Linked DNA regions of Saccharopolyspora erythraea NRRL 2338. The protein of the gene in region 1 binds, or shares a complex with, the protein of each later gene. Links are inferred from orthologs where the notes say so. Each region holds a gene or a part of one and is shown on either strand. Other genes may lie near its edges.

Region 1 (10,927 bases):
GGACCGCCGTGGAACATGTTGTAGATCTCGTGGCCACCGAGCCCCTCGGCTCGGATGTCCGGGGTCATCTGCCGCTCGGCCCAGTCCACGACCTGGTCGAACTCCTCGGCGGTGGACGCGGCGGCCCGCTTCAGCCCTTCGACCGCGCCCCCTCCCGCCTGCCACGCTTTCTCGGCCATGTCCCGGACGTAGTCCAGTCCCCACCCCATGTCAGCTCACCCCAGCCCGGTCAGTGCACTCCCGATGCCGCCTTGATCGTCTTCATCACCTCGGTCGCGACCTGGCCCGCCCGGCCGCACGGCTCCCCCGTGGAGGGCGACCCGTTGCCCAGGTGGACCTGGGTGAGCACGACCAGGTCGTCGGTGACACCGACGGCCAGCTCGCAGGTGCCTTCCTCCTCCGGCGTGCCACCCGGCGTCGACCCCGCGGCAATGGCGGGGTATCCCTCGACCCTGGGAAGTTCGCGGAAGTAGGAGTACGCGTCGCGCCGCGCGTAGGAAAGCTTCAACCCGTCACCTCCGACCACGAAGGTCACGCGGAGCGAGTCCACGGTGTAGTGCGGTGGTCCGCCGATGTCGTCCCACTCGCACGAGGGACCGGACACGTCGGAATCCGCCTGCGGTGCACCGGCGATCCCGAGCGCGACGAGCTGTTCCGGGCTCAGCACGCGGCACGGATCCTGGTGGAGGCTCCCCGTCTCCAACGGTTTGTCCACACTCGGAGCGCCGTGCAGGTCCGGAGGAGGAGCCGGCGGCGGGGAGACCGCCGCCGGTGCACCGCAACCCGTGATCAGAACGCTCGTCAGCAGCGGAGCGAGCACCAGTGCGGACTTCTTGATCACGGCTATCCTCACCTAAAGAGCGAGTTCGCTATCTCGTCTTCTTGGGCGTCGTACGCACGCATGGAGGCCAACAGCTCCGCTATGAGGGCCTGGATGCCGTCGATGCGGGGCTCCGCCGCCCGTAGGTACGAACTGGCGGCCTTCGGCCCGAGCCGCTCGGCCGCTTCGGCGCTGTGGGGGTCCAGGCCGGGTGGGCGCACGTAGTCGCCGAGGAGTTGGGCCTTCTGCATCGCGTCGACCAGCGCCGCCTCGGCGTGCTGGAGGTCGGCGATCACGTGGGGGATCTCGGCGCGGTCCACCTCGAAGCCGACGCTGGTGGCCGCTCCGGCGCTCAGCGCCTGGTCGGCCGCGGCCGGGCGCTGGCTCGCACCGTCCGGCGACACGGCCAAGGACGCCTTCACGATTCCCATGGGACCTCCCGGGCTCCCCAAGGCAATTCGCCACAAGGACCGGCCCGAGTTTGACAGAGAGTCACCGAAGGAATCAGTGACCGTTGCGGTATTGATGGCCGTAGCTACCGGATTTCATGCTTATGCCGCAACTTCGGCAACTCCGCCGAGGAGCGATTTCCTCCGAGCAGTGGATACCTCGCTCGGTCACCCCGGGTTATCGTCCGCGCGCATCGGCGTCCAGCGGCCAAGCCCTGCCGAGGACACTACCGTCGCGCGGGCCGCGCGCAATGAGCCAGTTGGCATATTCCAGACGGGATCAGGACTGCCGACCGCCGCCCTGCGAACCCTCCTCGCCGGAATCCATTGGGCCGACCTCCAGCCGGAAGTCCTTGCCGTGGCGCTCGGTGCCCGCGATGACGGCCTGCTCCAGGACCTCGGCGCCCTTCTGGCCGCGCCGCATCAACGGGTCGTCGCGCAGGTCCTTGGTCAGCGCCACGCACAGCAGCACCATGACGATCGCGAACGGCGCCGAGGCGATGAAGGTCAGGTTCTGGATCCCGCTCAGCGCGTCCTCACCGCCGATGACCAGCATGATCGCGGCCACCGCCCCGGTCGCGGCACCCCAGAAGATCACCATCCACCGGGTCGGTTCGATCGTGCCGCGCTGGGCCAGCGTGCCCATGACCACCGACGCCGCGTCCGCGCCCGACACGAAGAAGATCGCAACCAGGACCATCACCAGCACTGTCGTGATCAGCGAAAGCGGCAGCGTCTCCAGCACCGCGAAGGTCTGTGCCTCCTCGCCACCGCTGCGGTAGACGTCGATGCCGCGGTCCTGGATGCTGATCGCGCTGCCGCCGAGGATGCAGAACCACACCAGGCTGACCGCGCTCGGTACCAGGATCACGCCGCCGACGAACTGCCGGATCGTGCGGCCCCGGCTGATGCGGGCGATGAACATGCCCACGAAGGGCGTCCACGAGATCCACCACGCCCAGTAGAAGATCGTCCAGCTCGACAGCCAGGTGTTCATCTCGGTACCGCCGGTCGCGCCGGACCTGGCGATCATGGTCGCGAAGTCGCGCAGGTAGACGCCGACCGACGTCGGCAGCAGGTCCAGGATGAACACCGTCGGCCCGACCACGAACACGAACAGCGCGAGCAGGGCGGCCAGCACCATGTTGATGTTGGACAGCCACTGGATGCCGCGGGCGATGCCCGAGACCGCCGACAGGATGAAGCAGATGGTCAGAACCAAGATGATCAGGACCAGCACGGTGCTGCCGACCCCGCCGATCCAGCCCGCCGCCTGCATACCGCCCTGGATCTGCAGGGTGCCCAGGCCCAGCGACGCCGCCGAGCCGAACAGGGTGGCGAACAGCGCGAGGATGTCGATCAGCTTGCCGATGGGCCCGTCGCAGCGGCGCCGTCCGATCAGCGGTGCGAACACCGCACTGATCAGCTGCTTGCGGCCGCGGCGGAAGCTGCTGTAGGCGATGGCCATCCCGACCACCGCGTAGATCGACCAAGGGTGCAGGGTCCAGTGGAACAGGGTGGTCGCCATCGAGACCTCGACGGCCTCGTCGGAGAAAGGCGGCACGGTCCCCGGCGGCGGGTTGACGAAGTGCGCCAGGGGTTCGCTGACGCCGAAGAACATCAGGCCGATGCCCATGCCGGCGCTGAACATCATCGCGATCCAGGAGACGGTGCGGAACTCCGGCTGCTCGTCGTCGGCGCCGAGCGGGATCGTGCCGTAGCGGCTGAAGGCCAGCCACAGGGCGAACACGACGAACGCGGTGGACGCCAGCACGAAACCCCAGCCGATGTTGGTCACCAGCCAGGACAGCGCGCTGCTCGCGGCCTTGCCCAGCGTCCTGGTCGACAGCGCGCCCCACAGGACGAAGAACACCGTGATGGCGGAGGTGACCCCGAAGACGACGAAGTCGGTGCGCGCCCGGTGCTCGTTCGCGCCCGCACCGGGCACCTGAACGAGATCTCTCTGCTCCGTCATGACGTCGCGCCTCCTCGTGACCATGGGAGTCGCGTCAACCGTCACTCGAAGGCGCGTTCCCGGCAACTCAGGAGTGCCCCCCGCCACGCGCGCCACTCCCGTGGTCTGACCTGCGAGGGTGACACCGGGCGGCGGACGCCCCCGGCAGGCGACCCCGGCGGGCGACCCCGGCAGGCGGTGCCGCGGAACGCGGCCCGACGACGGCGCCGGTGAGTCGGGCTTGTTTCACGATGCGGCGGTGTGAGCGCCGGACCGCTCCGCCACCGGCGCCCCTACGCGAACGACGTCTGCGTTCCCTAGCCCACCGGCGCCGGGCGCCCGGCCAGCGACTCGAGCAGCTTCGCGCACCAGTCCAGCAGCGCTTCGTCGCGCAGCGGCGGCGCGCCGATCCGGCCGCCCGCGGCGCCCTCGGTCGGCCGCGGCACCGAGACGGTGCGCACCGCGGCCTTGTACACCGCCTTGGGATACAGCCGCTTGAGCCGGACGAGCTGCGAGTCGGCCAGTTCCAGCGGCGCCGCCCGCAGCGACGTGCCCTGCTGGGTCACCTCCGTGACCCCGTGCGCGCGGCACAGCTGGCGGAACGCCGCGACCTTGAGCAGGCGCTCGACCGGCTCGGGCAGGGAACCGTAGCGGTCGGTGAGCTCGGCCCGCACCGCGTCGAGGGCCTCGGTGTCGCCCGCCGCGGCGATCTTGCGGTAGGCCTCCAGCCGCAGCCGCTCCCCCGGCACGTAGTCGTGCGGGATGTGGGCGTCCACCGGCAGGTCGACCCGCACCTCCGGCAGCTCCTCCTCGCCCGCCCCGGGCTCGGCCCCGGCGTGCCTGCGGAACGCCTCGACGGCCTCGCCGACCAGCCGCACGTAGAGGTCGAAGCCGACGCCCGCGATGTGGCCGGACTGCTCCGCGCCGAGGATGTTGCCCGCGCCCCGGATCTCCAGGTCCTTCATCGCCACCGCCATGCCCGCGCCCAGCTCGGAGTTCTGCGCGATGGTGGCCAGCCGGTCGTGCGCGGTGTCGGTCAGCGGCTTCTCCTCCGGGTACAGGAAGTAGGCGTAGCCGCGCTCGCGGGCGCGTCCGACCCGGCCGCGCAGCTGGTGCAGCTGCGAGAGGCCCAGCACGTCGGAGCGTTCCACGATCAGGGTGTTGGCGTTGGAGATGTCCAGGCCGGTCTCCACGATCGTGGTGCACACGAGCACGTCGTGCTCGCGCTCCCAGAAGCCCTGGATGATCTTCTCCAGCCGGTCCTCGTTCATCTGCCCGTGCGCGGTGACGATCCGCGCCTCCGGAACGAGCTCGCGCAGGTGCCGCGCGGCCTTCTCGATGGTCTGCACCCGGTTGTGCACGAAGAAGACCTGGCCGTCGCGCAGCAGCTCGCGCCGGATCGCCGCCGCGACCTGCTTCTCGTCGTAGGCGCCGACGTAGGTCAGCACCGGGTGGCGCTCCTCGGGCGGGGTGAGGATGGTCGACATCTCGCGGATGCCGGCCATGCTCATCTCCAGCGTCCGCGGGATCGGCGTCGCCGACATGGTCAGCACGTCGACGTGCGTGCGCAGGGCCTTGATGTGCTCCTTGTGCTCGACGCCGAAGCGCTGCTCCTCGTCGACGATGACCAGCCCGAGGTCCTTGTAGCGGACGCCGGTCTGCAGCAGCCGGTGGGTGCCGATGACGACGTCGACGGTCCCCTCGGCCAGGCCGGTGGTGGTCTGCTCGGACTCCAGCGGGTCGGTGAAGCGCGACAGGCCCTTGACCGTCACCGGGAACGAGCGCATCCGGTCGGTGAAGGTGTTGAGGTGCTGCTGGGCGAGCAGGGTCGTGGGCACCAGCACCGCGACCTGCTTGCCGTCCTGCACCGCCTTGAACGCCGCGCGCACGGCGATCTCGGTCTTGCCGTAGCCGACGTCGCCGCAGATCACCCGGTCCATGGGCACCGCGCGCTGCATGTCGGCCTTGACCTCGTCGATGGCGGCGAGCTGGTCGCCGGTCTCGGTGTAGGGGAAGGCGTCCTCCAGCTCCCGCTGCCACGGGGTGTCGGCGCCGAAGGCGTGGCCGGGGGCCGACTGGCGGGCGGCGTAGAGCTGCACCAGCTCGGCGGCGATCTCCTTGACCGCCTTGCGCGCCTTGGCCTTGGTGTTCTTCCAGTCCGAGCCGCCGAGCTTGTTCAGCGTGGGCAGCTCGCCGCCGACGTAGCGGGAGACCTCGTCGAGCTGGTCGGTGGGCACGAACAGCCGGTCGCCGGGCTGGCCGCGCTTGCTGCTGGCGTACTCCAGCACCAGGTACTCGCGGGTGGCGCCGCCGACGGTGCGCTGCACCATCTCGACGTACTTGCCGATGCCGTGCTGCTCGTGGACGACGAAGTCGCCGGCCTTCAGCGCGAGCGGGTCGACGGCGTTGCGGCGCCGCGACGGCATCCGGCGCATGTCCTTGGTGGAGGTGCCGCCGCGCCCGCCGGTCAGGTCGGCCTCGGTGAGCACCACGAGCGCGACCTCGGGCGCGGCGAAGCCGTCCTCCAGGCCGCCGCGGGCGACCGTGACCACGCCGGGCTCGGGTTCTGCGGTGAGCCCGTCCTCGGCCAGCCGGGCGGGCAGCTCGCCCTCGCGGAGCTGCTGCACCGCGCGCTGCGCGGTGCCCGCGCCCGCCACGACCAGCACCGCCGCGCCGCCGGCGGTGGTGTGCGCGCGCAGGTCGGCGAAGGCCCGTTCCACCTCGCCGCGGTAGGCGTCGACCTGCTTGAGGGCGAGCCGGACGACTCCGTCGTCGTCCTCGGTGTCCTCGCTGCTGAGCTGCGTCAGCGTCCACCACGGCAAGCCGGTCGACTCGGTGTGCGCGGCGACCTCGGCCAGGCCGCGGTAGGCCGAGGCGCCGAGGTCGATGGGCGCCCTGCCGCCGTCGGCGGCGACCATCCACGACGCCTCCAGGAACTCCTGGCCGGTGCGCACCAGGTCCGCCGCCCGCGCCCGCACCTTCTCCGGGTCGGCGACCACGACGTGCGTGCCGCCCGGGACCAGGTCGGTCAGCAGCCGCATCTCCCCCTCGCACAGCGCGGGGATCAGCGCCTCCATGCCCTCAACCGGGGCACCGCCGGCGATCTTGCCCAGCATCTCGTTGAGGTGCGCGTCGGCCTCGTGCTGCTCGGCGAGCTTGGCCGCGCGCTCCTGCACCTGCTCGGTGATCAGCAGCTCGCGGCAGGCGGGGGCGAACAGGGTGGTGTCCTGCGCTTCGGGCAGCGACCGCTGGTCGGCGACGGAGAACGGGCGGACCTCGGTGACCTCGTCGCCCCAGAACTCCACCCGCAGCGGGTGCTCCTCGGTGGGCGGGAAGACGTCGACGATGCCGCCGCGCACCGCGAACTCGCCGCGCTTCTCGACCATGTCGACCCGGTTGTAGGCCAGCGCCGCCAGCTTCTCGACCAGTTCCTCGAAGTCGTGCTCGTCGCCGACGCGCAGCCGCACCGGCGCCAGCTCGCCCAGCCCGGGCGCGATCGGCTGGATGAGGCTGCGCACCGTCGTGACGAGCACCCTGATCCGGCCGTGATCGTGCTCCTCGGGGTGGGCGAGCCTGCGCAGCACGGCGAGCCTGCGGCCGACGGTGTCGGCGCGCGGGGAGAGCCGCTCGTGCGGCAGCGTCTCCCACGACGGGAAGACCTCCACGCCGTCGGAGCCGATGAGGTCCGACACCGCGGCGGCGACCTCCTCGGCCTCCCGGCCGGTCGCGGTCACCAGCAGCACCGGGCGGTCGGCGGCGGCCAGCGCGGCGGCGGCCAGCGGGCGGGCGGCCGCCGGACCCTCCAGCACCAGGCGCGGCCGGTCCACGGCCTCGACGACCTGCCGGACGGCGCTGTCGCGCAGCATGGTTTCGAGCAGTCCGCGCAGGGGACCGGCCTGGCTCATGGCATCTACCTCGCACCGAACGTCTGAGAACGCGGACACACCCCTGCCCGGGACTTCGCCCGATGCGCCAGGGCTGCCGGTGGACATGGCTGCACGCACCAGTCGGGCGGCCGCTGCCGGGGGGTCGCCGGTCCAGCGTACGACTCCGCCCCGACGGCCTGCGCCCGGACCGAACGACAGCCGTTCGCCTATGACCGGTGTCACACTGGGCGGCATGCTTCGGTCCGCCGCATCCGCCCTGGTCTGCCTGGTTGTTCTCGCGGGTTGCGCCACCGCCGGCCCTCCCGTGCCCGCGCCGCAGGTACCGCAGGCGCCGAAGCCGGTGGCCGGCGGCGAACTGCGCGTCGAGGTCGCCGCCTCCGGGCTCCAGCACGGCTGGGACATCGGCTTCCTGCCGGACGGCAGCGCCCTGGTCACCCAGCGCCCGGCGCGGCTCGCGCTGCTGACGGGCGGGCAGGTCCGGCCGGTGGCCGCCGACCTCGGCGACGTCCTCGTCGAGGGCGAGGGCGGTTCCATGGGGCTGCTGATCCATCCCCGGTTCGCCGAGAACCGGCACTTCATCACCTGCCAGACCCACCAGGCCGGCGGCCGGGCCGTCGACGTCCGGCTGGTCACCTGGCGGCTGGCCGACGACGGCGCGAGCGCGCAGAGGGTCGGCGAGCCGCTGGTGACCGGGCTGCCGGTCAACCCCAGCGGCAGGCACTCCGGGTGCAGGCCCGGTCTCGCCGCGGACGGCGCGCTGCTGGTCAGCACGGGCGACGCCGCCCGTCCCGCGACGTCGCAGGACCGGTTCGGGCTCGGCGGCAAGGTGCTGCGGATGAACGTCGACACCGGCGACCCGCTGCCGGACAACCCGTTCGCCTCGTCGCCGAACCCCAACGAGCGGCTGCTGCTGACCTACGGCCACCGCAACCCGCAGGGCGTCGCGCTCCGGCCGGGCGGCCAGGTGTTCGTCTCCGAGCACGGGCCCGACCGCGACGACGAGGTCAACCTGCTCCGGCCGGGCGGCAACTACGGCTGGGACCCGTCCCGGGGCGGAACCGAGGACAGCTACGACGAGTCCGTGCCGATGACCGACCTGCGGCGCTTCCCGGACGCGGTGCCCGCGGTGTGGTCGTCGGGGCGCGCGCGGGAGGCCCCCTGCGGGGCGGCTTTCCTGACCGGACCGCAGTGGGGCCGGTTCGACGACATGCTCGCCGTGACCGCGTTGCGGGGCACCAAGTTGTCGCTGTACGCGGTGAATCCCGACGGGAGCGTGCGCGGCACCGAGGTGCCCGCGGCGCTCGACGGCACGTACGGCAGGCTGCGCGCTGCCCGTCAGGGCCCGGACGGCGCGCTCTACGTGACCACGTCGAACGGCGACGACGACAAGATCCTGCGCATCACCGCCGGCTGACACGGCAAGGCCGCGGCAGCAACCGGAGGTTCTGCCGGCCGCACCGCTACGCGAGCCTTTCCGACGCGGTGGCGGTCGGCTCCTCCACCACCTCCGCACGGGCGGCGGGCCGCGCGGCGACCGCGATCGCCACGGCACCCAGCGCGCTGATCGCGCCGAAGACGTAGAAGCCCCACGGGTACGCGATGCCCGCGGTCAGCAGCGCCCCGCCGAGCAGCGGGCCGGTGATCGCACCGATCCGGCCCACACCGGTGGTCCAGCCGAGCCCGGTGGCGCGGGCGGCGACCGGGTAGGCGCGGCCTACGAAGGCGTAGACCAGCACCTGGGCGCTGAACACGAAGAACCCGGCCATCAGCACCGCGCCGTAGAGACCGACCGCGGGCAGCCGCACGCTCAGCAGCGCGAGCATAACTGCCGCCGCGGCGAACCACACCACCGTCGAGCGCTTCACGCCCGCGCGGTCCGCGACCCCGCCGGCCACGACCAGCCCGAGCACCGCGCCGACGTTCAGCGTCAGCAGCAGGCCGAGCGAGGCGCCGAGCGGGTAGCCCGCGGCCCGCATGATCTCCGGCAGCCAGGTGTTGAGCCCGTAGACCAGGATCAGCCCGAGGAACGAGGCCACCCAGAACGCGACCGTGGACACCGCCATCCCGCCGCGGAACAGGGTCGCGATGTTCTCGCGCACCGAGGCCGGCTTCGCCGCGGAGTCCGCGGTGGCCCGGAAGACCCGCGACTCCGGCAGGTAGCGCCACATCAGCGGCACCAGCACCAGCGCTGGCAGCGCACCGGCGACGAACATCATCCGCCAGCCCACGACCGGGATCAGCAGCAGACCGAGCAGCGCGGTGAGCACCGCTCCCACGTGGTAGCCGGTCATGATCGTCGTTGTGGCGCTGCTGCTTCGGCCGCCCCTGGCGAACTCGGTCACCAGCGTGATCGCGGTGGGCAGGCAGCCGCCGAGGCCGAGCCCGGCCAGGAAGCGCAGCAGGCCGAACACCACGATCGACGGCGCCAGCGCGCACAACGCGGTGAACAGCGAGAAACAGGTGACCGACAGCAGCAGCACCCGCCGCCTGCCGACGAGGTCGGTGACGGTGCCGATCACCAGCGCGCCGACCATCATGCCGAGCAGGCCGACCGTCGAGACCAGCGAGGCCGAGGCCGGGGTCAGGCCCCACACCCGCTCGTCGAGCATCACCGGCAGCACCGTGCCGAGCACGACGAGGTCGAACCCGTCGAGCAGGACCGCCGTCCAGCACAGCGGCAGCACCCAGCGGGCGTTCCCGCGGTCGATCTTCCCATCACCCGGCACGGCAGTCCCCTCGTCGAGTCGCACGTGAGAAGGAGACTGACGTCACTCGGGTCATATGTCCAATACCACCAGGTAGCGTGCTCCATATCCGGGAGGTATGGCACGGCGGGAGGATGCGTGGAACTGCGGCACCTGCGCTACTTCGTGGCGATCGCCGAGGAGCAGAGCCTCACCCGTGCCGCCGCGCGGCTGCACATCGCCCAGCCGCCGCTGAGCGCGCAGCTCCGCAAGCTGGAGACCGAGCTGGGCGCCGTACTGGTGCACCGCACCGCACGCGGTACCCAGCTCACCGACGCCGGACGGGTGCTGCTGGAAGAGGCGCGGCGCATCCTGCACGAGGTCGACCACGCGGCGCAGATGACGCGCGAAGCGGGCAGCGGCCGCGTCGGGCGGCTCTCGCTCGGCTTCATCCCGTCGGCGTCCAACGTGGTGCTGCCGCCGATCCTGCGGCAGTTCAAGGCCCGCTACCCCGAGGTGCGGCTGCGCCTGCGGGAGATGCGCCCGGACGAGATCGTGGAGCGGCTGCACGACCGCCGGATCGACGCGGGCTTCTTCTACCTGCCCATCGACGACCCGTCGCTGCACGTGCGCAGCGTGGCCGACGACTCGCTGGTGCTCGCGCTGCCCTCCACGCACCCGCTGGCGGACTCCCCCGAGGTCGACCTGCGCGCGGTGGCCGGCGAGCCGTTCATCCTCCCGCCCCGCTACGACATGCCCGGCCTCTACACGAGCGTCACGCAGGCGTGCGAGCGAGCCGGGTTCACCCCGCGCGTCGTCCAGCCCGACGTGTGGCTCATGCAGACCATCGTCGGGCTGGTCGCGGGCGGGATGGGGATCGCGGTCGTCCCGTCGTCGGTGCAGCAGATCCCGCGCGCGGGAGCGACCTTCGTGCCGCTGACCGACGTCTCGGCCACCGCGCGGATGGCCATGGCCTGGCGGCGCGAGATCGGGACGCCGGTGCTGCGTTCGTTCCTGGACATCGCCGCGGCGGCACCGGAGCAGCCAGGCGCGGCCGGCGGGGTCCGGCCGAGTGCGTCTGACGCGCCCCGACCGGGCGCGGCCGGTCCCGCCCTGCCAGGCGGGACCGGACC
Region 2 (10,268 bases), 5.0 Mb from region 1 along the record:
ATGCCGCCCGAGTGCGGGAAACCGGAGAACTACCCGCAACTGCTGGCCGGTGACGACACCAGCAAGCTCGTGCTCGACGACGCGATGGACGACCACGAGGGCGTCGTGCTCGACCACGTGTCCTTCACCGGCCGCAGCGCGTGGGACCCGCAGAGCCAGCAGGGCACGCCGCTGCGCGGACGCGGACTGCTGGCCCGCGACGCGCTGGAGGTCATCGCGCTGGCGGTGCAGACGATCACCGGCATGGACGGGGACAACCCGGCGCCCACCCAGCGCACGCCGGTCACCGGCGGCACGGTGTGGCGGGGCATCGGCAAGGCGCCGTTCGTCGGCTCCAGCGGGACCATCGACTACGGGGCGGGCGGGCAGATCCCGGTGGACAAGTCGATCTCGATCCTGCGCGTCACCGGCGGGGCGGGCACCCCGCCCGAGGACGAACTGGTCTGCGGCCGCTTCCAGCGCGACCCGGTCGCCCACCGCGACCCCCGCTGCCCCGTGCCGTGAGCCGTCGCGGGCTGTGCCGTGAGCCGTCGCGGCCTCGGACCGGATGCCTCGAACTCGGCTGCGGGCAGGCGGTTTCCGGTGAGGTGCAAGCGGCCTGGACGGTTCACCCGTCGCCGCGCTCGGCGAGGCGGGCCTCGAAGCCGTCGAGGATGGAGCGCAGACCGAACTCGAAGGTGTTGTCGGGTGCCGCGGCGTAGTTGACGGCGGCAGGGGTGCCGATGCGCTCGCGCAGGCGCGGGAACTGCTCGGCGATCTCCGCGCTGCGGGCCATGGTCTCGGCGAGCCGCTGTTCGGCGTTGCCCCCGTCGCGGTTCAGCCGCCGGGTCAGCGAGACCTGCGCCGCGGGCCCGAGGGCGCTGCCGAGCACGAAGATCAGCACGGTGGCCGCCGCGCGGTCGGCGTCGTCGGGGGCGAAACCGGCCTTCTCGTAGATGGCGAGGGTGTGCTCGTCGCGGCGGGCCTTCGCCGGCCCGGAGAGCAGATAGCTGCCGAACGCCTGCCCGAGCCAGGGGTGCCGGACGAGCATCGCGTGCGTGCTCGTGGCCACGGCCGTCGCGGCGGACCGCCAGTCCGCGGAGTCCGGATCGGGCAGCTCCACCTCGTCCCAGATCGCATCGCCCGCGAGCTGGACCAGCTGCTCCTTGGTCGCGATGTGCCAGTAGATCGCCGTGGCCGCGACGCCGAGCCGTTTGCCCAGGCTGCGCATGTTGAGCCCGTCCAGTCCCTCGTCGTCGAGCAGTGCGATCGCGGCGCGCACGATCTGGTCTGCGGTCAGCGTGTCTCGCGGCATGACCGAAAGCCTAGTTGAACAATGTTCAGGGCATTGCTTGAACTTTGTTCAAGAAGGGTCTATGTTCTCCCTTGTACTTAGTTCAGTCGCTCGGAGGGGGACCCGATGACACAGCGCGAGCTGGCCGGTGCGGTCGAGGCGGCCGCGACGGAGTTCGGCATCCCCGGCGTCGCCGCCGGGGTGTGGGCGGACGGCCGGGAGATCCGCGCGTCCCACGGCATCACCAGCGTCGACAACCCGCGCCCGGTCGACGAGACCACGCTGTTCCACCTGGCGTCGGTGACGAAGACGTTCACGGCGACCGCGCTGGTGCGCCTGGCCGCCGAAGGGAAGGTGGAGCTGGCGGCACCGGTGCTCCACTACGTCCCCGAGCTGCGGCTCAGCGACGAGCGCGCCGCCGCGAAGATCACGGTGTGGCACCTGCTCAACCACACCTCGGGACTGGACTGGAACGTCGTCGAAGCCGGTGACGAGGCCGACTCGCTTGCCGGGTTCGTCGCCAGGATGGCCGGACTGCCGATGATCGGCGAGCCCGGCGAACGCGCCTCTTACAGCCAGGCCGCCTACAACCTGGCAGGGCTGGTCGTCGAGAAGGTCACGGGCCTGCCCTTCGAGAAGGCCGTTGCCTCTTTGGTGCTGGAGCCGGTCGGGCTGACCAACACGTTCTTCGACCTCGACGACGTCGTGGTCCGGTCGTTCGCCGTCGGGCACAACCGCGGCGACGACGGGGAGCTGCGGTTCGCGCGGCCGTGGAAGGCGTGGCGAGCCGGCGCCCGCGGCAACGACCCCGGCGGGGGCATCGTGTCGTCGGTGGGCGACCTGCTGCGCTGGGCCCGCTTCCACCTCGGCACCGGAGACGGCGTGCTGCCCGCCGATGCGCTGCACCGCATGCGGGAGCAGACGGTCGCGCTGCGGGCGAGCTCCCTGGGCGACGGCGTCGGGATCTGCTGGTTCCTGCGCGACGTCGGCGGCGTGCGCACCATCGGGCACGGCGGATCGGGCAACGGCCAGTTCGCCGAGCTGCTCATCGTGCCCGAACGGGACTTCGCCGTCGTCTCGCTGTCCAACGCCGGACCGGACGGCCACCCGTGCAACCGGGCAGTCGTCCGGTGGGCGCTGGAGCACTACCTCGGGGTGGTGGATCGGGACCCGCAGCCGGTGCCGCACGACGACACCCGGGCTCGGGAGGTCGCCGGACGCTACGAGAACGACGCCATGTACCTCGACATCGCCACCGACGGCTCCCGGCTCACTCTCGGCGTCGGGATCAGGCCGGAGATCCGCCACGCCTCGGACGTCGAGATGGCCCCGGACTACCCGCCGGCCGCCGTCGGTTTCCTGCCCGGCGACGGCGACGAGTACATCGTCACCGAGGGCGGCCTGCAGGGGGAGCGCGGCTACTTCACCCGCGACGGCAGCGGCGCGGTCGTGGGCGCGGACCTCGGGGGCAGGCTTTTCGGCCGCGTCCCCGCCGCACGCTGACCAGGTCGGGCCTACTGCCCGCGCCGCTCGGCCGCCCACCTGACCAGCCGGGCCAACCACCCACGCCGCCTGACGGGCCGGACCGGTTGCGGCGCACTCGGCAGCCCGCCTGACCAGGCCAAACCCACCGCCCACGCCGCTCGGCCACCGTCTGACCAGCCTGACCGACCACCGCGCCGCCCGCCGCCCACCTGACCAGCCTGACCGACCACCGCGCCGCTTGCCGCCCACCTGACCACGCCAGACCGACCGCCGCGGCCCGCCTGACCAGACCGGACCGACGCCGCTCGCCCGGCACCCCGCCTGACCTGGCGCGGCCTGACCAGGCGGGATCGCCGCTGTGGGAGAACCGGCGCCGGGTCAGCCCTCGGCGCGGACCAGCCTCGGAACCGGTCCGGGACCTCAGCCCTCGGCGAGGATCGGCGCCAGGAACCGGCCGGTGTAGCTGTCCTCGACCTCGGCGACCTCCTCCGGAGTGCCCTCCGCGATCAGCTCGCCGCCGCCGTTACCGCCCTCCGGTCCCATGTCCAGCACCCAGTCCGCGGTCTTGATGACGTCGAGGTTGTGCTCGATGACGATCACCGTGTTGCCCTTGTCCACCAGGCTGTTGACCACGCCGAGCAGCTTGCGGATGTCCTCGAAGTGCAGACCCGTCGTCGGCTCGTCGAGGATGTAGACCGTCTTGCCCGTCGAGCGCTTCTGCAGCTCGCTGGCCAGCTTCACCCGCTGCGCCTCACCGCCGGACAGCGTCGGCGCGGGCTGCCCGAGCCGGACGTAGCCGAGGCCGACGTCAACCAGCGTCCGCAGGTGACGGTGGATGGCGTTGATCGGCTTGAAGAACTCCGCGGCCTCCTCGATCGGCAGGTCCAGGACCTCGGCGATCGTCTTGCCCTTGTAGTGCACCTCCAGGGTCTCCCGGTTGTACCGGGCGCCCTTGCACACCTCGCACGGCACGTAGACGTCGGGCAGGAAGTTCATCTCGATCTTCAGCGTGCCGTCGCCCGCGCACGCCTCGCACCGGCCGCCCTTGACGTTGAAGGAGAACCGGCCCGGCTGGTAGCCGCGCACCTTGGCCTCGGTGGTCGCCGCGAACAGCTTGCGGATGTGGTCGAAGACTCCGGTGTAGGTCGCCGGGTTCGACCGCGGGGTCCGCCCGATCGGCGACTGGTCGACCTGCACCAGCTTGTCGACGTTGCCCAGCCCGTTGACGCGGGTGTGCCTGCCGGGGACCTGGCGCGCGCCGTTGAGCTTGTTCGCCAGCACCGACGCGAGGATGTCGTTGACCAGCGTGGACTTGCCCGAGCCGGACACCCCGGTCACCGCCACCAGGCAGCCCAGCGGGAACGACACGTCGATGCGGTGCAGGTTGTGCTCGCGGGCGCCGACGACGGTGAGCTGGCGCTTGGGGTCGTTGCGCCGCCGGGTCTCCGGCAGCGGGATGTGCTTGCGCCGCGCGAGGTAGTCGCCGGTGATCGACGCCTCGTTGTCGAGCAGTTCCTTGTACGGGCCGCTGTGCACGACCTGACCGCCGTGCTCACCCGCGCCGGGACCGATGTCGACGATCCAGTCGGCGCTGCGCACGGTGTCCTCGTCGTGCTCGACGACGATCAGCGTGTTGCCGAGGTCGCGCAGCCTGCTCAGCGTCTCCAGCAGCCGGTGGTTGTCGCGCTGGTGCAGGCCGATCGAGGGCTCGTCGAGCACGTAGAGCACGCCGACCAGTCCCGAACCGATCTGGGTGGCCAGCCGGATGCGCTGCGCCTCACCACCGGAGAGCGTGCCCGCGGCGCGGTCCAGCGACAGGTAGTCCAGGCCGACGTCGAGCAGGAAACCCAGCCTCGCCTGCACCTCCTTGAGCACCCGCCCGGCGATCATCTCCTCGCGCGGGCCGAGCACCAGCCCGTTCAGGAAGTCCGCGCACTCGCGCACGCTGAGCGCGCTGACCTCGGCGATGGACATCTCGCCGGTCTCGGCGCCCTCCATCGTCACCGCGAGGATCTCGGGCTTGAGGCGGGTGCCGTCGCACGCCGGGCACGGCACGTCGCGCATGTAGCCCTCGTACTTCTCGCGCGCGTAGTCGGACTCGGTCTGCTCCAGCCTGCGTTCCAGGAACGGGATGACGCCCTCGTAGTTGGCGTAGTAGGAGCGGGTGCGGCCGTAGCGGTTCTTGTAGCGCACGTGGACCTGGTCGTTGGTGCCGTGCAGCACCGCCTTCTTGACCTTGGTCGGCAGCCGGTTCCACGGGGTGTCCATCCGGAAGCCGATCGCCTCCGACAGCGAGGTCAGCAGCCGGGTGAAGTACTCGGCGGTGTGCCCGCCCGCCCACGGCGCGATCGCGCCTTCCTCCAGCGACAGCTCCTCGTCGGGCACGACCAGCTCCGGGTCGACCTCCTTGCGGATGCCCAGGCCGGCGCAGTCCGGGCAGGCGCCGTAGGGGGAGTTGAAGGAGAACGAGCGCGGCTCCAGCTCGTCGACTCCCAGCGGATGTCCGTTGGGGCAGGCCAGGTTCTCGGAGAACTTGCGCTCGCGGTGGGGGTCGTTCTCCTCGGCGTCGACGAACTCCAGCAGCACCAGGCCGTCGGCCAGCCGCAGCGCGGTCTCGACCGAGTCGGTCAGCCGCTGCTTGGCGGTGGGCTTGACGGTGAGCCGGTCGATCACGACCTCGATGTCGTGCTTCTCCTGCTTCTTCAGCTTCGGCGGGTTCTCCAGCGGGTGCACGACGCCGTCGACCCGGGCGCGGGCGTAGCCCTGCGACTGCAGCTTCTCGAAGAGGTCGACGTACTCGCCCTTGCGGCTGCGCACCACCGGGGCCAGCACCTGGAACTTGGTGCGCTCCGGCATCGCCAGCACCTGGTCGACGATCTGCTGCGGGGTCTGCTTGCTGATCGCCTCGCCGCACACCGGGCAGTGCGGCTTGCCCGCGCGGGCGTAGAGCAGCCGCAGGTAGTCGTAGACCTCGGTGATGGTGCCCACCGTGGACCGCGGGTTGCGGCTGGTCGACTTCTGGTCGATGGAAACCGCCGGCGACAGGCCCTCGATGAAGTCGACGTCGGGCTTGTCCATCTGCCCGAGGAACTGCCGGGCGTAGGCGGACAGCGACTCGACGTAGCGTCGCTGCCCCTCGGCGAAGATCGTGTCGAAAGCCAGGCTCGACTTCCCGGAGCCGGACAGCCCGGTGAACACGATCAGGCTGTCCCGGGGCAGATCGAGGTCGATCCCGCGCAGGTTGTGCTCACGGGCGCCGCGGACGACAAGGCGGTCAGCCACTGCAATCCCTTCGAAGTTCTCGCCGGGTCGGGTGCGACCCCCCGGCGGTGCGGGCCCGGTGTCGGGCGGGCCCGGGTGTGGGCAGGAGGCGGTGCCGGCCCCAACGGGTCAGCGAGCACGTCCCGGGCGAGACACCGGCGTCGGGCACCGCGGTGGTGCACCGGAGTGGTGCACCGACCAGTGCACCGTGGTGCACCGCGTTGGTGCGCCGGTTGGCCCACCGTGCCGGTGCACCGGTTTGGTCCACCGTGCCGGTGCACCGGTTTGGTGCACCGCGGTCGGCGCCGGGGTGAAACGCCTGCAGGACGTCGCACATCAATGCTATTCGGGGGCACCGACAGTCTCGGATCGCGTCCGGTCCACCACCGCGTGACCTGTGTCCACTGTCACTCGCTGTCACCTGAACGAGTGACTGGCCGTGAGGACGGCGTCACCGCGCCGGGGCCTCGTCCGACAATACGCAAAATTACCCCGGAATGGGCACTGTCGGCCTCGGCGCCATCGCATCTACTCTCGAAACCTCACCGGCGTGCAGCACCGGCAATCCCCTTTTGAAGCGAGGACGACCCATGGCTGACATCGCTCTCGGGGCCGGCGACCGTAGCAACATCGACAGCACCACCGGCGCCGCGCAGCTAGCCCACCGGACCTCGGTCGCACTGGCCGCCATCGAGCAGGCCGGCGACCGCTTCATGGAGACCGCCAGGAGCCTCGACGAGCTGTCGATCCACGGGCCGAGCCTGCTGCCGGGGTGGACCCGGGCGCACGTCATATCGCACGTGGCGCGCAACGCCGACGGGTTCCTGAACCTGCTGCGGTGGGCGCGCACGGGCGTCGAGCACCCCATGTACGCCAGCGCGTCGGACCGCGACGCCGACATCGAAGAGGGCGCGGTGCGCGGCAGGCAGCTGCTGCTGGAGGATCTCGCGGCGTCGTGCGAGCGCTTCGCCCGCGCCGCCTGCGAGCTGCCGGTGTGGGCCTGGACCGCGGAGGTCCTGGACTGGGCGGGCGACCCGATCCCGGCGCACGGCGTGCTGCGCGGGCGCCTGCTGGAGCTGTGGGTGCACCTGGTCGACCTCGACCACGGCTTCGGGTTCGACGACATCCCGCGCCCCGACGTCGAGGAGATCCTCGAGGACGTCGTCCAGCAGTTCGGCGGCAGGCACGACGTGCCCGCGCTCACCGTCGTGGTCGACTTCGACGGGCGGGAGCGCAGCTGGGAGCTGCGCGGGACGACGTCGCGGCCCAGCCAGGTGCACGGCGACCCCGGCGCGATGCTGGGATGGCTGCTCGGACGCACCAGCGGCGAGCGGCTCACCGGCGACCCCCTGCCGACCCTGCCGCCCTGGCTCTGAGGGTCGGGGGCTCGGGCGTTCTGCGTTCTCCCGCAACGGAAGTGCGCGATCGTCCCATTCGCAACACCCGTAGCTTCCGGCTCGGGCTGCCGGGCCGGGGCTGTTGATCCAGCGCGCACGCCTTTGTTCGCTGCGCACGCCTTTGTTCGCTGCACGGGCCGTGGTCTGCTGCACGGGCCGTGGTCGTCGGCTGCATGGGCAGTCGTCGGCTGCATGGGCCGCTGTCCCCGCCGCCTGGAAGGTGTCCGGTGCCTGGGCCGCGTCCGCTCCCTGCCCGCCGCCTGGGACGTCGTCCGCCGCCTGGGTTGCCGCCCACTGCATGGGCGGGGGCGGATGATCCCCCGCACAGGGGCCTCACCCACGGCTGATGTGAGCCGCGCCTCCCCGGGCCGTTAGGCTCGCTGGCGTGGAGCCACGAGGACAGTACACGGGACACGTCGAGGCCGGCGGCGCTCCGGCCCGGCGCGAGCTGGACGAGCTGACCATCACCAAGATGTCCGTCGGCCCGATGGACAACAACGCCTACCTGCTGGTCTGCCGCAGGACCGGCGACGCGTTGCTGATCGACGCGGCGAACGACTCCGAGCGGCTGGCCGACCTGCTCGGCCACGACGACCAGCGCCCCCGCCTGCGCACGATCGTCACCACCCACCGCCACGGCGACCACTGGCAGGCGCTGGGTGCGGTCGCGGGCCAGACCGGCGCCTACACCATGGCCCACCCGGCCGACGCCTCGGAGCTGCCGGTGCCGCCGGACCGCCTGGTCGAGCACGGCGAGACGATCCAGGTCGGCGAGGCCGCGCTGGAGGTCATCCACCTGCGCGGGCACACGCCGGGTTCGATCGCCCTGCTCTACCGCGACCCGGCCGGTCACCCGCATCTGTTCACCGGCGACTCGCTGTTCCCGGGCGGGGTCGGCAAGACCACGTCGCCGGAGGACTTCCGCTCCCTGATCGACGACGTCGAGACCCGCGTCTTCGCCGAGCTGCCCGACGACACCTGGTTCTACCCGGGGCACGGCGACGACTCCACCCTCGGTGCCGAGCGCCCCAAGCTCGCCGAGTGGCGCGAGCGCGGCTGGTGACCGACCTCGCCGGCCGCGTCGCCGCCGAAGTCGAGCGGCAGCACCGCCTGCTCGCACGCTGGCTGGGGACCGAGTGCGACTCGTCGGTCATCGACGAACTGCGCGAGTCGCACTCGCCCGGCTTCACCATGACCACCGTGGAAGGCGCGGCCCTCGCCGCCGAGGACCTCTTCAGCGACCTGGCCGAATCCCGCAACACCACGCCTGGCCTGGAGATCGCCGTGAGCGACATCGAGCTCGTGACGTCCTCGCCCGACCTCGCGGTGGTGCGCTTCCGCGAAACCCACCGCCACCACGGCAGAACCACCCAGCGCCGCACCACCGCCGTCCTCCGCCAGGACCCAGCCGCCCCCAACGGCTTCCGCTGGCAGCACGTCCACGAAACCACCATCAGGTTCTGACTTTCGGGTCCTGGGTAGGAGAATCCCGCGAAGGAGCACCGGTGCCTGGCCGGCTACTCCTCGACCCTGGCGGCAAGCGCAAGAAGCCTCTCGTCGCCGTCTCGGCCAGGTCGATCAGGACGGGTAGGCGATGTCCATCGAACCGAACCGCGCAATCGCGGCCAGCAGCAGCACCATCGGTGGCAGGAACCACCACCAGGACAACCAGCGACGGGCAACGGGCAGGGTTCGAAGCAGTCCGCCCAGCACAGCGAGCAGACCACCGGCGAAGGAACTCACCTGGATGGCGGTGAGCACGTCGTCGTCCCATGGTCCGCGCGGGCTCATCAGGAACGACGAGGCAACGGCGTAGAGCGTGACGAGGTCCAGCACGAGGCAGAGAACCGCGCTGATCACCGTGGCGGCAACGCGTCGCTTCGGTCGTCGGCTCGGTGAGGTCGCCGTCACTGCAATGCCTTCCGTGCTTCGGGCAGATGCTGCACCAGGGTTTTACCGTACGCTGCGGCGTCGGGGTTGGTGTTCCAGTTCGGCCCGCCGTTGTAGCGCGCCCCGATCTCGGCGTACATCTCCTTGCGCTGCTCGTCGGTCATCTTTTCCGGCGGGACATCGGCGTATCCGCTCTGCGCCTTGAGATCGGCCAAGTGCTGCGCGCTGATCAGGACGTTGGTCCGGGGATCCTCGGCGGCGGCCCTGATCTCGTCTCGCTGCTCGTCGGTGAGGTGTTCCGGGTCGTAACCCAGCACCTCGGCCGCCCGACGGGTTTGGATGGACAGCGGGCCGTAGGAGACATCGTCCGGTGAACCACCAAGACGGCTCGGCAGGTTCTCGGGAGTTACCGGGAGCCAGCCGTCCTCGGCCATGTCCCGACCGGTCTGGGCCAGGTCGTCCCACACCCGGCCTTTGCCGCCGACCTCCTGCCACGCGATTCCCGCGACCAGTTCCGGGGGAAGTCCCGTTTCCTCGGCAGCAGCGTTGATCGCCGCCTTGTTGTCGTGGATCCACTGCCTGCGGAAATCGTCGGAGTTCTCGGTTAGGAAGTAAGAGGTGGTCGTGCCTTCAGGCAGACCCGCTGCGATCTCCTGGAAGCGTTTGAGCGTCGGGCTCACCTTCGCGTTCGGGTCCGATGCCTGCACGTCGCTCTTCGGACCGCTGCCAGGCAACGCGACGTTGTCGTCGCCCCTGGCCTCGCCCGCTTCCTTGGTCACTTCGTCGACGCCGGCGATGATGGCCGCCGCGTCCTTGGAGTTCGCGCGGAAGTCGGGCAGGGCTTCGTAGCCGTCGCCTAGCTCGGCCAGGCACGCCCGGCGCGCGTTCTCCTCGATCGTCTTCGCCTTCTCGAACGAGCTCTTGGTCTGTTCGTAGAACCGTTCGGCGTTGGCACGGATGGA

Evidence for each region.
Region 2: the proteins of mfd (region 1) and uvrA are in contact, whole or in part, in a crystal structure (PDB 4DFC), measured with the Escherichia coli proteins. The link is inferred for Saccharopolyspora erythraea NRRL 2338 from one-to-one orthologs.

The regions. Positions count from the first base shown.
Region 1 is NC_009142.1:920,179-931,105, reverse strand. What follows is about bases 3,341-7,439. They hold mfd (transcription-repair coupling factor), read right to left. Parts: upstream 7,129-7,439; coding sequence 3,541-7,128; downstream 3,341-3,540. Other genes in these bases: SACE_RS04070 (PQQ-dependent sugar dehydrogenase), read left to right, coding at 7,343-7,439. Also shown: SACE_RS04095 (PPE domain-containing protein), read right to left, coding at 1-209; SACE_RS04090 (DUF3558 domain-containing protein), read right to left, coding at 230-841; SACE_RS04085 (hypothetical protein), read right to left, coding at 850-1,251; SACE_RS04080 (BCCT family transporter), read right to left, coding at 1,550-3,244; more of SACE_RS04070, read left to right, coding at 7,440-8,524; SACE_RS04065 (MFS transporter), read right to left, coding at 8,571-9,818; SACE_RS04060 (LysR family transcriptional regulator), read left to right, coding at 9,954-10,927. UniProt on the Escherichia coli protein: Couples transcription and DNA repair by recognizing RNA polymerase (RNAP) stalled at DNA lesions. Mediates ATP-dependent release of RNAP and its truncated transcript from the DNA, and recruitment of nucleotide excision repair machinery to the damaged site.
Region 2 is NC_009142.1:5,943,459-5,953,726, forward strand. The notes cover bases 2,979-6,418. They hold uvrA (excinuclease ABC subunit UvrA), read right to left. Parts: upstream 6,041-6,418; coding sequence 3,179-6,040; downstream 2,979-3,178. Outside these bases: SACE_RS25645 (ABC transporter substrate-binding protein), read left to right, coding at 1-504; SACE_RS25650 (TetR/AcrR family transcriptional regulator), read right to left, coding at 608-1,294; SACE_RS25655 (serine hydrolase domain-containing protein), read left to right, coding at 1,400-2,776; SACE_RS25665 (maleylpyruvate isomerase family mycothiol-dependent enzyme), read left to right, coding at 6,610-7,395; SACE_RS25670 (MBL fold metallo-hydrolase), read left to right, coding at 7,802-8,479; SACE_RS25675 (hypothetical protein), read left to right, coding at 8,458-8,880; SACE_RS25680 (hypothetical protein), read right to left, coding at 8,995-9,276; SACE_RS25685 (hypothetical protein), read right to left, coding at 9,324-10,268. UniProt on the Escherichia coli protein: The UvrABC repair system catalyzes the recognition and processing of DNA lesions. UvrA is an ATPase and a DNA-binding protein. A damage recognition complex composed of 2 UvrA and 2 UvrB subunits scans DNA for abnormalities.